3 regions of the Sporosarcina sp. P17b genome follow, and region 3 is predicted to be linked to each of the others. Evidence: predicted binding sites of a transcription regulator. Region 3 holds the regulator's gene; each other region holds the start of a gene.
The links. Region 3 encodes LexA, which represses DNA repair genes until DNA is damaged. Its sites were predicted from a motif close to CGAACATATGTTCG; they were not measured.
Positions count from the first base shown of each region.

Region 1: CSV76_RS12360 (YhjD family protein) is a predicted target of LexA. The motif match lies at 2,164-2,177, and genes of this name have one in related genera.
Region 2: CSV76_RS13500 (YolD-like family protein) is a predicted target of LexA. The motif match lies at 1,549-1,562, and genes of this name have one in related genera.

Region 1 covers NZ_PDYP01000011.1:8,411-12,883, reverse strand. The annotation lists gene CSV76_RS12370 (M20 metallopeptidase family protein) at 1-138, shown strand, start outside; gene CSV76_RS17855 (hypothetical protein) at 795-920, opposite strand; gene CSV76_RS12365 (competence protein ComK) at 1,270-1,806, shown strand; gene CSV76_RS12360 (YhjD family protein) at 1,769-2,146, opposite strand; gene CSV76_RS12355 (nuclear transport factor 2 family protein) at 2,302-2,868, opposite strand; gene CSV76_RS12350 (response regulator) at 2,929-3,609, opposite strand; gene CSV76_RS12345 (sensor histidine kinase) at 3,638-4,473, opposite strand, start outside.
Region 2 covers NZ_PDYP01000013.1:73,123-77,595, reverse strand. The annotation lists gene CSV76_RS13510 (DUF3298 and DUF4163 domain-containing protein) at 27-644, opposite strand; gene CSV76_RS13505 (nucleotide excision repair endonuclease) at 764-1,141, shown strand; gene CSV76_RS13500 (YolD-like family protein) at 1,176-1,481, opposite strand; gene CSV76_RS13495 (methyl-accepting chemotaxis protein) at 1,634-3,346, opposite strand; gene CSV76_RS13490 (MarR family winged helix-turn-helix transcriptional regulator) at 3,577-4,002, shown strand; gene CSV76_RS13485 (SDR family NAD(P)-dependent oxidoreductase) at 4,143-4,473, opposite strand, start outside.
Region 3 covers NZ_PDYP01000001.1:275,288-279,760, reverse strand. The annotation lists gene tkt (transketolase) at 1-834, opposite strand, end outside; gene CSV76_RS01390 (DUF896 domain-containing protein) at 943-1,179, opposite strand; gene CSV76_RS01385 (YneB family resolvase-like protein) at 1,247-1,900, opposite strand; gene yneA (cell division suppressor protein YneA) at 1,897-2,223, opposite strand; gene lexA (transcriptional repressor LexA) at 2,419-3,039, shown strand; gene CSV76_RS01370 (methionine gamma-lyase family protein) at 3,089-4,348, opposite strand; gene hfq (RNA chaperone Hfq) at 4,443-4,473, opposite strand, start outside.

The sequences.
Region 1 (4,473 bases), on a different contig from region 3:
CCAGGTACGTTCTTCTTCACGGGCGCACAGCCAGCAGATGCTTATCCACATCATCATCCACGTTTTGATTTCGATGAAAAGGCTATGATGGCAGCGGCTAAGACATTGGGCGCAGCGGCTATTGATTATCAGAACTAAATAAATGCAAGTGACTGAAGACATGCCCTAAGAATGTGGGGATGTCTTCAGTTTTTTTGTGTTGGGGTTTGATGATGTGGCGGTGGTGGATAGTAAGTAGGATACGATGTTAGGTAGTAGTTTTTGCAAACCCTACTCTTCCTTTTTTTATGCTAAAGTAGTGGTTTTACTGGCAGTGTAAGTGGGGCGATCATTGGCCCCACTTCGGCGGTGGTGGATGGCTTCCGCAATGAGCCAGACAGGAAAGTGCGCCTGGCTGTCTCATTACAACGCCTACCACGTGCAGCCGCCTTCGTTAGATAGTGTGTAGGACAGTTCAAATACTTGTTTTGCAAGAATAGGAACTAGTACTACCCAGTTACTGGTTTTATCTCCTATAAACCACAAACAAAATTGTCAACTACTCAGTAGCGCAGGTACAACTGCGGGGTCGGCCGTGGCCATGAGACAGCTAGCAGCTCCACCGCTAGTTGGCTTATGGCTGGAGGCAATCCCCCACGTGCCTGCGCGAGTCTAAAGCATTACCCTCACCACTTTCAATGAACAAGCCAATATCGAGCAACGACCTAATCTATCTCCTAATGACTTTGCTAAGACAGAAGAATCGTACCACCCAGTCACTGGTTTTCATTTTCTATAAAACACAATCTAACTTGTCAACCACTCAGTAGCGCAGGCACAACTGCGGGGTAGGCCGTGGCCGTGAGACAACTGGCAGCTCCACCGCCAGCTGGCTCATGGCTGGAGGCAATCCCCCACGTGCCTGTGCGAGTCCAAAGCACGAGCCCTCACTACTTTCCATGCACAAGCCAATATCGAGCAACGACCCAATCTATTCTCATCACCAATAACAGTAATTAGCAACATGATAGATAGAACAACAAACTAGTTGATCGTAAGTGGAAGGCGGCGACTCCCGGAGGATCAGCGGCTCAAGCCGCGCCCTCGGAAAAGCGTCCGCCTGCAACGTTGATCAACGTTGCCTTCACCTTTACCAGCTACCTGCCAATAATTCGATAAAAAACAACATATTGATAGAATACTCGCCATCTTCCAACATTACAGTTGATTTTAGTTTTTTCTATACTATAATTAATACGTATATGGTCCTATAAAACAGGAGGGAAGAATATGGCTAATCCACATCATCTGTCGTCTTACATCGTAACATTCCATACTTTTGCATTACTTCATGGACAACATGCCAACCCATACTATACAAAAGTAGTGGAAAGCGACCGGACGTTCATTGTTGAGAAAACACCATTAGAAATCATGAGAGATTCTTGTGCGCATTACCGTTCCAACTTCGAGTCCATCATCAACAGCTCCAAGGTGGATTTAAGAAATCGTCCAAAGCCTCCGATCATGCTGACGCATTCAAATGATCAGCCGCTATTATTTTTCCCTTTACTGTCCCCTACCTTACATAAAAACACGTGGGTAGCTTATCACGCAGTAAAAGATGCTGTTCAGAACAAAGATGGCGTCTCCGTCGTTCTGAAAAACGATACGCAAATGCAACTTGATACATCACTGGCTACCGTTTATCGGCAGATGGCCTTGTCACATATTTTATCGCAACGATTTGAAAATGCTCAGGAGCAGTTACGCAGTTCATATTATATGATCATGGACCCGAAGAGCTCTGATTCACCAATTTCCTGAGATACAAATTTAACAGTTCTTCCGATCGATTACGTAAGCGTACATTCAAATAGCGGCGTATATCTTGATAGCCATCATGTAAAAATACATATTCCGTAAACAGTTCATCTGTTGAACGGCGTACTACTTTCATTTTGTGCTCATGCAAATACATAGCTGTCATTTGTAAATCAGTGGATACGGTATGCATCGTTTCGTCTAGCAAATTAAGATAGGGACTTTTCAGTTTGAACGGCACCTTCTCCAGTAACTGGCGATCCCGTTCCATAATCGTCAATAGCATGGGCAGGTAAATATAGTTCTCTAAATAGGGCATTGCCTCCGCGGGGATCAAAGGCACAGAAATCGCCTCCTTACAGAACGTATGTTCCTACATCGATTATAATTCCTTTAGCGCAGAAAAGCAAGTACTCATAGTATGGCTTTTTTTTGCATAAAAAAACTTCCAGTTGTCAGTACTGGAAGTTTTGTCACAAAATCGATATGTGTACTCGTTTATTGGTTACCTGGTTCATCGCCGATAAAGTGGATAGAGAACACTTTCCACTCACCGTCTTCTTTATTGAACACAGTCACTTGACGGCCTTCAGGTGTATTTTCTACTCCTGTTTCAATATCCGTGAATGTAGTTTTTAACGTAGAAAATAACTGTGCACTGTCTTCTTTATATTTTACAATCGTTTCATTGTCTACTTCGCGTTTCATTGTAGTATTCTCAAGCATTTCTTCTGTAGCTTGACGCTCTTCATCTAAGTCATAGCCTTTGGTAGAAAGTGTAGCAAGATACCCTTCGACATCCTGATTGTTCAGCGTTTCGATATAGTTATCAAAAGCAGCTAGAATTTTTTCTTTCTCTTCTTTCGGCACATCTACAGCTTCTTCAACTTCGTCGCCAGCCATGCTGAACCCTACTTTATTATCATCTATTCCATGATCGATTGCTCCATTACCCGGTGCTGCTTCGCCAGTTTCTGGATCATTCTGTTTTGTTTCATCTTTGTTACCACATGCACCTAATACGAGTACCAACGCCATGGACGCGACTGCTATTTTTTTCTTCATATGCTCCTCCTACGTAGAGAAAAAGGCCTTCAGCGTGCAAAGACCTTTTTTCATTTTTAATTATTTTACTTCTACCCAACCATTTTTGATTGCTGTTACAACAGCTTGTGTCCGGTCATTTACACTCATTTTTTGTAGAATGCTTGAAACGTGGTTTTTCACTGTTTTTTCTGAGATGAATAGCGTTTCACCAATTGTTCGGTTACTTTGGCCATCTGTCAGCAATTGCAGAACTTCACATTCGCGCTTCGTCAATAAATGAAGTGGACGACGAATATCGTTCTGTTGGAAGGATCCTTTATGTTCTCTTTCGCTTAAACGACGGAATTCAGATACCAAGTTATGCGTGATTTTCGGGTGCAAGTACGAACCACCATTCGCTACTACTTTGATTGCTTGTACAATTGCGTCTGCATCCATTTCTTTTAGCATATAGCCTAGTGCACCTGTTTTCAAAGCATGTGTAACGTATGATTCATCATCGTGGATCGATAGCATGATAACGCGCGCATCAGGGAACTCTTTAACTAATTGCTCAGTTGCGTCTACACCATTCATGCGTGGCATATTAATATCCATCAGCACTACGTCTGGCTCATATTCTCTGTACAACTCCACTACTTCTACTCCATCGTCGCCTTCTGCTACTACGGTAAACGATTCTTCAAAATCTAAAATTCGTTTAACTCCTTCACGGAACAATTGGTGATCATCTACTATCAAAATTTTCGTCGCTTCCATATTCTATTCCTCCCAATAATTACCTTACTTACAGTTCTTTGTCCAGCGGAATTTGGAAAAGTATTGAAGTGCCTTCCCCGACTTTCGAGGTGACCTTCATTTTCCCTTTCAACAACTCCACACGCTCCTGCATTCCAATCAAACCAAAAGATTTCTCTTTTACTTCTTTTGTATCAAAACCAAGACCTTGGTCTTTGATCAATATATTGACGGTTTCACGCAACCACTCAATTTTCACCCATATTTCATCAGTTTTCGCATGCTTGATACTATTATTTACTGATTCCTGTATGAGACGAAAAATGCCTACTTCAAAATTGGAAGCAAATCGTTTTTCTGCTCCGTTACTTTGAAAGTTAATGATTAGCGGAGCCTCGTATTCACTAATGGTCGACAAATATTTTCGTAATGTCGGAACAAGTCCCAGGTCATCCAAAGCCATAGGCCGCAAATCGTAAATGATGCGGCGCACTTCAGATAGCGCTCCCCTTACCATTTCTTTAAGGTAAGAAAGTTCTTGCATCGCTTGTTCTGGACCATGCTGGACAAATGTTTTTTCGATTAAACCTGAACGCATTAAGACATTCGCCAGCATTTGAGCTGGTCCATCATGAATGTCACGTGATAATCGTTTCCGTTCTTCTTCTTGCGCTTGAATAATTTGGACCGCAAAATCTTGTTTCTGTCGGGCCGTTTCTAGTGCTGTACTTACATTTTTCAAATCAGATGTCAAATATGTGATTACAGTGGTTACTTGATTAACAAGTTGATCCGCTCTTTCAATTGTAGAAAGCAGCAGCGTTAGTCGTCGTTCGAGTTCATCCCGTTTTTCACGAAGTTGCTTCTCCTCCATTTTATTGATGG
Region 2 (4,473 bases), on a different contig from region 3:
CATACAATAGTTTATTCAGTTTATTTTCAAAATCCGATAAATGGTAACATGCGATCTGCGGGACTATTCGGTTTGATGATTTCTTGTAAATCGAGTAACGGTATCGGGAAATAAGGGAAACCTGCCACGTAAGGAGAAATTTCGTACAATTGGAAATAAACAACCAAACTAGTATCACCTATATAGAAATCCTGATCAGGACGTATTTTAGTGAATGGTTCTAAGACGGGCGTTTTCCATTGCTGAATATGACGTCTAATATATTCCGAGATTTTCTGGACATATGGACTGCCCGGCTTAAATAAATCTTGCAAATTGTATTGCCTTCCCGTCTTCGTATCGAGCGTCAGCGATTTAACGTATGTCATACCATGCGCTCCGCCTGTGAATGAGTAGACGATTAAGTTGATACTTAAAATATCACGTTGGTTATTTTTGACTTCGTAATTTGCCACCAATTCCACAAGACTTGATTCATAATAATTATTTTCCACAAGTAATTTATTCATTTCCTTGAAGAGTACGTCATTTAGCTTCTTCTGGACTTTTGGATCATCTAGTTTCGTGATGACAGGATAATACACATCCACTTTTGGTCTCGTATTCGATAGATGATACGTTTCTATAACAGCAGGATTTTTCATCGTTTCATCCTTCCCCAGACATTTGTCTACTATATGCAAGGGTTGGATGGAAAGTTTCTCGCTTTTTTTTCTGTCATATGATAGGATAAACACTGACTGATATGAGGATGTGAAGTAAAATGATCAATATTACATTACCTAAACCGGACGTAACGATCGTTCGCAGAAAACAAGAAATGGGACCGGATGAAACACCGATCAAGCCAATCTATGGTTTCATCGATTTTCATGATATTCCACGGGATAAAGGCGGCCTTTTGTTGTTCTTCAACCAAAGCGACGAGTTGTTATTCGTAGGAAAAGCACGAAAATTACGTCCACGTCTGAAAAAGCATTTTGAAGACCAAGTGTCTCCATTGCGTAATCACCGTGAAGAAGTAGCGAAAATTTCCGCTGTTATCATCGATGATCCAATGGAACGCGAAATCTACGAAACGTACGTAATCAACACACAGCAAGCCAAGTACAACGTAGAAAAAGCATTTTTCAGAGACTGAGCTGTCTGCCTTCGCAGACGGCTTTTATTTTTGTCTACAATCCGTCAGCTTCTCTTGATAACCGAACATCCATCACATCCGCCACATGAATTCTTTCTGTTCCGAACGGGTCGCGCAGTACAATTGTCATCGTCTGCAAATCGAGCGCTTCAATCACCCCTTGATGAAAGCGGACTTCCCCATCATGCCACGTTTTGATCCATGTCTCACAACGTCTGCGCCAAGCAACTTCAAGCGTCTCCTGCATCGTTTGTAGCTCCCAGTCAGTCAACTCGGGTCGTTCTATATAGTGGTCTTCCTGCTGCCAATCACGCAGTCTCTCGAGGTGTTCAGGCAGCATTAGCGAGGTCCACTTCAATTTCCCTCTATCTCGATTCCTTTCCATCACGTATTCCCCATTTCTTAAGCGTATGTATGTTCGCAGTATACAGAACGTACATTCGAAAATCAATAGTAAAAAAGACCATCGCCTGAAAAGCGATGGTCGAGTGTTTATTTAGGTAATTTGAATGAACCGACAAACACTTCAAGTTCCTGCGCCATTTGATTGGTCTGCATGGAACGTTCTGAGATTTCTTCGATGCTTGCTGTCGTTTGCTCGGCAGCTGCTGCAATATTATTCGTCATATCTTCTATATTTTGTACAGAGTGTGTCAAGTGCTCGATCAACTGAACAGCTTCTGTTGATTTCGAAGCTTCTGACGTCATCAAGTTCGAGATGTTTTTAATTTCTTTGACAGTTTCTCCAACTGCTACGGAAATATTACTCAAAGACTCAGACGTTAGCTTCACCGTTTCTGTACCTTTCGTGATGTGTTTCGTATTTTCTGATGTGGAAGTAATGACTTGCTGGATGCGATCCGAAATATCTTTCACCAGCTTCTCTACTTCGAGTACTTCTTGATTGGATTGCTCAGCAAGGTTTCGTACTTCTTCCGCAACTACCGCAAAGCCTTTACCGTGTTCACCTGCACGAGCCGCTTCAATGGATGCGTTCAATGCGAGTAAATTCGTTTGAGCTGCGATTCCCGCGATGGAGCCCGTGATGTTTTGAATCTTCGTCGTAGACTCAACCAAGTTTTGGATGGTGTCTCCTACTTCTTGTGAACCATTTCTAATTAATTCCATATCGTCACGAATTTCTTCCGCACGTTTCGCGCCTTCTAGTGCAATCTTCATCGTTTCATTGGAATTATTTAGCATGGAATCGGCACTTTGCTTCGTGTTGTCCAAACCACTTGCTAATCCCGTCAGAATACCCGTTGCGTGCTCCGCAGACGACGTGCTATCTGTAACCGCTGTGACAACTTCTTCAATATTATTCGCAACCATCGTAATCGCTTCACGCATTTCAGAAAGTGATGCAGAAGTTTCTCCCGCGTTTTCAGATAAATGCTGCGAAGTCGTATTCATCGTCGCAATCATATCTTGTAAGTTCACCGTCATCCGATTCAGTGTACGAGCCAAGTCGCCCACTTCGTCTTGTGATTTCACTTCTGTCGGTTGAACCGCCAAGTCGCCGTCCGCAATTTTCTTCGCTTGCTCAATTAAACTCGTAATCGGCTTCGTTTTCCGACGAATCAGGAAGCCTGTTCCGACTGAAGCCAGCAACATCGGAATGATACTAAGCAAAATCCCATCGCGTACGACATCCCATGTACGTTGTTTGACAATGTTGGCATCAAAATCAATGACACTTACTGCGATGATTTCTTTACTAGTATCCTGATCCTTATGAATAGGCGCATAACCTGAAAGTCGCTTCATGTCGCCATACTCGTAAGGTTGAGAGTAGGTTGGATGTTGGTGTTCAAGTAACTCATCAATCGCTTCTTTGTCCAAATGGAACTGATCTCCCGGTTTAAACCCTTTCGCCCTCAAATTATCGTCAAGCGCAATGAGTTTTCCGTCCAAATCCACAATATATTGTGTTTCAAATATATTCTTGTGTTCAGTTGTCCAGTTCAACGTCTTACCAATCTCATCTTGTGTATCTGCCTCACCAGCTAATGCCTTGTCCATATCACCCGGTCGAATCAATCCAGTAGTAATATTGGCACATCCATATGCTTCAATTCCTGCAGCGTCATATAATTTGTCATAAGCAGTCTTATATGTAGCTAGTGATGTAATGGCTAACATCACCACCAAGATTCCAGCTATAATCGTACCTAGCTGAAATGTTAACGAATCTTTAACTTTCATCAAACCTTATGCCCACCTTCCTATTTAGTTCATCTAGTTCATTCGTTGTCTTTATCATACGCTATCAATCTACAATTAAAAAGAAGAAAATGAAAAACTCTTTAAATATAAAATAATAAGCAAGACGTAGGTATTATTATCGTGTCACAACTGTTTCATTTCGTATATAATATTGTATGATGAATAGTATATAAACATAAAGTTTCTTGAAGGAAAGGGAGGCGTTCTTTTTGAATGAAAAACAAACAATTTTTAATTTGGTACATTTAATGGATCAAGTGACGAATAAAATGCTGATCCGTTTCCAGCAAGAATCTAAGCTGTCCCTAGGCATCTCCCATATCCTTGTGTTGCTAGAGTTACATAACAAAGGTGAGCAACGTCCTTCTGACTTGGCTGAGACACTAGGCTTTACACCCGCTTCATTGACGCATTTGTCGTCAAAGCTCATTAAAAGCGAGTTTATTACGTTGCGGAATGATGAAAAAGACCGCAGAACAAAGTATTGGAAAATAACTCCCATGGGCCTAGAAATTTTAGGTGAAGCACAGAGATGTGGAATGCAAGTGCGTTCGGAGTTCTTTAGTCACTTATCGGAAGCTGAACGAAATAGTTTAATCCAAATTTACACTAAGTTAAATAACACGTTTGTTTGAGGGGAGCTGTTCCACTACGGAGCAGCTTTTTTGTTTTGGCAAGGGTATAGCTAGATAACTGGTAAAGGCTGTTGCGAACTCGCTCATTCTTCCATACAAAAAAGCTGCCCCATAAAATCAGGACAGCTTTGAATAATGTATTAACGTAATTTGATAGATCCGCCGTCGACCATCATCGTTTGACCGGTGATGTAAGAAGCGTCTTCGCTCGCTAGGAATACTGCGGTGCGACCGATGTCTTTCTCTGGATCACCAAGGCGTCCAAGTGGATTTTTCGCAAGAATCGCTTGATAAGCTTCGGGATTTTCTTTACCCCAATGCTCAATGCCTGGTGTTTTAGCAATTGGTGAAATAAGGTTACACGTGATACCGTATTCTCCCCATTCATTCGCCGCCACTCTTGTGATCCCGCGGATAGCTTCTTTCGCCGCAGCGTATGAACCTTGGTTCACATCACCGTTTAATCCTGCA
Region 3 (4,473 bases):
ATACTCTTTTGTAAGAGCCATTTCATCTTCACCTAGTGGCGCTCCATGTGCATCGGCCTTACCAGATTTGTTTGGTGAACCATAACCAATGACAGTTTTCACTTCAATGATTGTCGGTCCGCCTGTGTTGCCTTTTGCTGCTTCAATTGCATCTGAAACAGATTTTATATCATTGCCATCTTCTACTCTTGAGTAGTTCCAGCCATAGGATTCAAAGCGCTTTTTAATGTTTTCAGAGAAAGACATATCCAAGTCGCCATCTAAAGAAATATCATTACTGTCATATAATACGATCAATTTATCTAATTGAAGATGGCCAGCCATAGAAATAGCTTCCGCTGCTACGCCTTCCATTAGATCGCCATCACCACAAAGTGCGTATGTGTAATGGTCTACAATATCAAAACCTGGTTTATTGTACGTTGCAGCAAGATGTTTCTCTGCCATTGCCATACCTACAGACATACCAATTCCTTGTCCAAGAGGTCCTGTAGTCGCTTCCACTCCTGCTGTGTGTCCGTATTCCGGATGTCCTGGAGTTTTTGAATCCCATTGTCTGAAGTTCTTTAAGTCATCAATACTCAAGCCATAGCCGCTCAAGTGTAACAAGCTGTAAAGTAACATCGAGCCGTGACCCGCTGAAAGTACAAAACGATCACGATTGAACCATTGTGGGTTGGATGGATTATGATGCAAATGCTTCGTCCATAATGTATAAGCCATCGGTGCTGCGCCCATCGGTAATCCTGGGTGACCTGAATTTGCTTTTTCAATCGCATCGATTGATAATGTTCGGATTGTTGTTATTGCCAGTTGATCGATTTTTTCGGTCATGCTGTACATCCTTTCCGTCCTGTCTCATATGAGTGTTTTATAGTACATATTCCTACTCTAGTGTAGTCAATTCCAACGCTAATTACAATATTAATCCTTTACCTATCATCAATTTAGCGGTTTTTGGTTCGCACGAGCTTGTTTGACTTTTTCAGGTGTTACATCATTTCCTTCTGGATCCAACACTTTGACCGATTCAATTGTCTCACGCATACTTGAACGGAATGTTTCTAAGTATTCTTTTCTTAGTTGCGTTTGTTCTTTGGCTTCTTCAATCGATAATCCTGTTGTTTTCTTTTTTTTCGCAAGTTCATTGATACGTTGTATTTTCTTTTCTGATAGCATTATTAAAAGCCTCCATAAATAAGTCGTTTAGTAAAATGTAAACAACCTGGAGGAAAAGTGCAACCTATTAGTGTTGCTGTGTTATAAACTCCCTATACCTTCTATGAACCGTCGCTTTGCTAACCGCATGACCTAACCCATTTAATACAGTTGCAATTTCTTCGTATGTTAGACCTTTGTTGCGTAGTGAAACAATTTCTTCTATTGGAAGCTCAAGTCGCTCACGCCCTGGAGCTTGGTCGATATTACGTAAATTCTTCGAAGGATCATACCCTTTGTCAACAGCACGTTTCATCCCTCTACGTATTTTTGCATTATGTAATTTCCGTTGATATTCTTCTACGATTGCAAGAATTTCAAGCAACATCGTATCCATTTCATTCAGTTCTATCGTACCGTTAGAATGATTGGTAATTACAGTAGTCTCACTTTTAGCAATCACATGTAAAATTGCGACCCTTGCATTGCCTCGTCCTAACCGTGTTTCGTCTTGAATGAACAGTGCATCGACTGTGCCATCTTGGATTTGATCCAACATAGAAAGAAGACCTTCCCGATCCATGTCATAGCCACTTTGCCGATCTGTATAGATTCCAACACAATCATAAGATAACTCAGACGCTAATTTTTCAAGTTCTTCTTGTTGCCTAATAATAGATTGTTCTTGGGTCTCCTTTTCTGTACTCACACGGCAATAGATTACACATCTCTTTTCTGTCATCTGGATCCCTCTCCTACTTCAGCTACTCGGATATCTGTCTGTTTATCCATTTTAACAGGCACACGTAGTAATTCACCCGAAACGATTTGATCAGTAGGTAATTCATTTAATGAGCGTACTTGTTCGATCCAGTGGCTAGTTGGTATATCTTCAGAGTAGTTGGACGCTAGCTGCCAAAGTGTATCTCCTTCATTAATAACGATTTCCATATAGTGATCTTCTTCAGCCATTTTATCGAACTGAACCCAAGCGAATGAAACACAAACAGCTAATAATACTGCAAAATAATAATTATTTTTGATAAATTCTTTAATATACTCCATCATAATTCCTCCTCTATTTCCTGTATTTAGAATACACGTTCGGAATACTTGTTCTTAATTATAAGAGAACATACGATTCCATGTCAAGCAAAATTAGAACCTTTGTTTGATTAGTAGCCGAACACATGTTATACTATATTCAAAATAGTGGTTCAGTATTCCATTGCTCGTAAACTAGTAGAAGAGGTGAATCTGTTGAAGAAAATATCAAAAAGACAAGAAGAAATACTCGCTTTCATAAAAGATGAAGTTCGTTTAAAAGGCTATCCACCTTCCGTTCGTGAAATTGGAGAAGCTGTTGGACTGGCATCAAGTTCCACGGTTCACGGTCACTTATCAAGACTCGAGAGTAAAGGTTTCATACGCCGGGATCCAACTAAACCCCGCGCCATCGAGATCTTGGATCCAGAAGGATTGGATGAATTAAAAAGTGGTGTTATGCATGTACCATTAATCGGGAAAGTTACTGCTGGTAATCCAATCACAACAATTGAAAATATAGAAGAATACTTCCCATTACCAGATACGTTTGGTTCATCAGAAGATGAAATCTTCATGTTAGAAATTGTAGGAGATAGTATGATAGAAGCGGGAATTCTTAATGGGGACCGTGTAATTGTTAGACAAACACACTCTGCAAGTAATGGTGAAATTGTTGTTGCCATGACAGAGGAAGACGAAGCAACTGTTAAACGTTTCTTTAAAGAAAAAGACTATTTCCGGCTACAACCAGAAAACTCCTCCATGGAGCCGATCATTGTAGATAAGGTTTCTATATTAGGTAAAGTTGTTGGCGTATTCCGTATGATTCATTAATAAAAAAAGTGTATCGTGAAACCTAGAAGGTTTTCGATACACTTTTTATTTATACTAAGTTCTTTTCAAGCAACTGTTCCATAGAATCGAGCACAGCCGATTTTACATGCTCATAGGTCAAACCACCTTGAATATATGCTGTATAAGGTGGTCGAATCGGGCCGTCAGCTGTTAATTCAATACTGGACCCCTGAATGAATGTACCCGCTGCCATGATGACGTCATCAGCATAACCGGGCATATATGAAGGTTCCGGTGCGTACTGGGCATTGATTGGGGAATTTTGCTGGATCATCTGACAAAATGCAATCATTTGTTCCGCGTTCAAGAAATTAACTGATTGGATTAAATCCGTACGACGCTCACTGTAATGCGGTGTCGTGTCCATACCGAAACTGCCAAAAAATGCAGATGTGAAAAGTGCGCCTTTGACTGCCTGGCTTACTACATGCGGCGCTAAGAAGAATCCTTGATACATCTCCAGTAACGTGTCGAGTGACGCCCCTGCTTCGGCTCCAAGGCCTGGTGACGTCATACGATATGCACACTTCTCAACCAAGTCCTTCTTGCCCGCTATATAACCACCTGTTCTTGCTAATCCGCCACCTGGATTCTTAATAAGTGAACCTGCCATTAAATCAGCTCCAACTTCAACAGGCTCTTTCATTTCAACAAATTCTCCGTAGCAATTATCTACAAAAATCACGACATCTTCCTTCATTTTACGTACTTCCTTAATGATCGCTTCTATTTCATGGATTCTGAATGACGGATTGCTTGAATATCCTTTTGAGCGTTGAATGGCAACAATCTTCGTCTTAGAGGAAATAGCTTCTTTTGCTTTTGCGTAATCAACAGATCCATCTTCTTTCAAATCGATATGCTGATAGGATATTTGAAAGTCTTCCAATGAACCTGTATCTTTGCCGTTCCCCGAAATAATGGATTCTAATGTATCGTATGGCTTACCTGTTATGTAAAGCAATTCATCGCCTGGACGTAATATTCCAAACAAGCTGATTGTAATAGCGTGTGTGCCGGAAATAATCTGATTTCTTACGAGACAGTCTTCCGCCCCGAATACATCCGAATAGACTTGTTCCAACACATCACGGCCGCTATCATCATATCCATAGCCAGTAGAGCCTGATAGATGAAAGTCGCTTACTTGATTCTTTTTGAATGCTTGTAATACTTTTCTTTGGTTATAAAAAGCGATTTCTTCCATTGTCTTCACAAACGGAGCGATTTCTTCTTCTGCTTCTTGAGCTTTTAACAGTAATTTCTCATTAATTGGTGCGATTTGCATGTGTAGTACCTCATTTCATATTATCATCTTCTATTTTAGCAGATGGAATGCGTATGCCAAATAAAAGACAACAAAAAAACAGGCAAGCGCCTGTTTATTGTTCATCTTTTAAAATAACCGGTTTC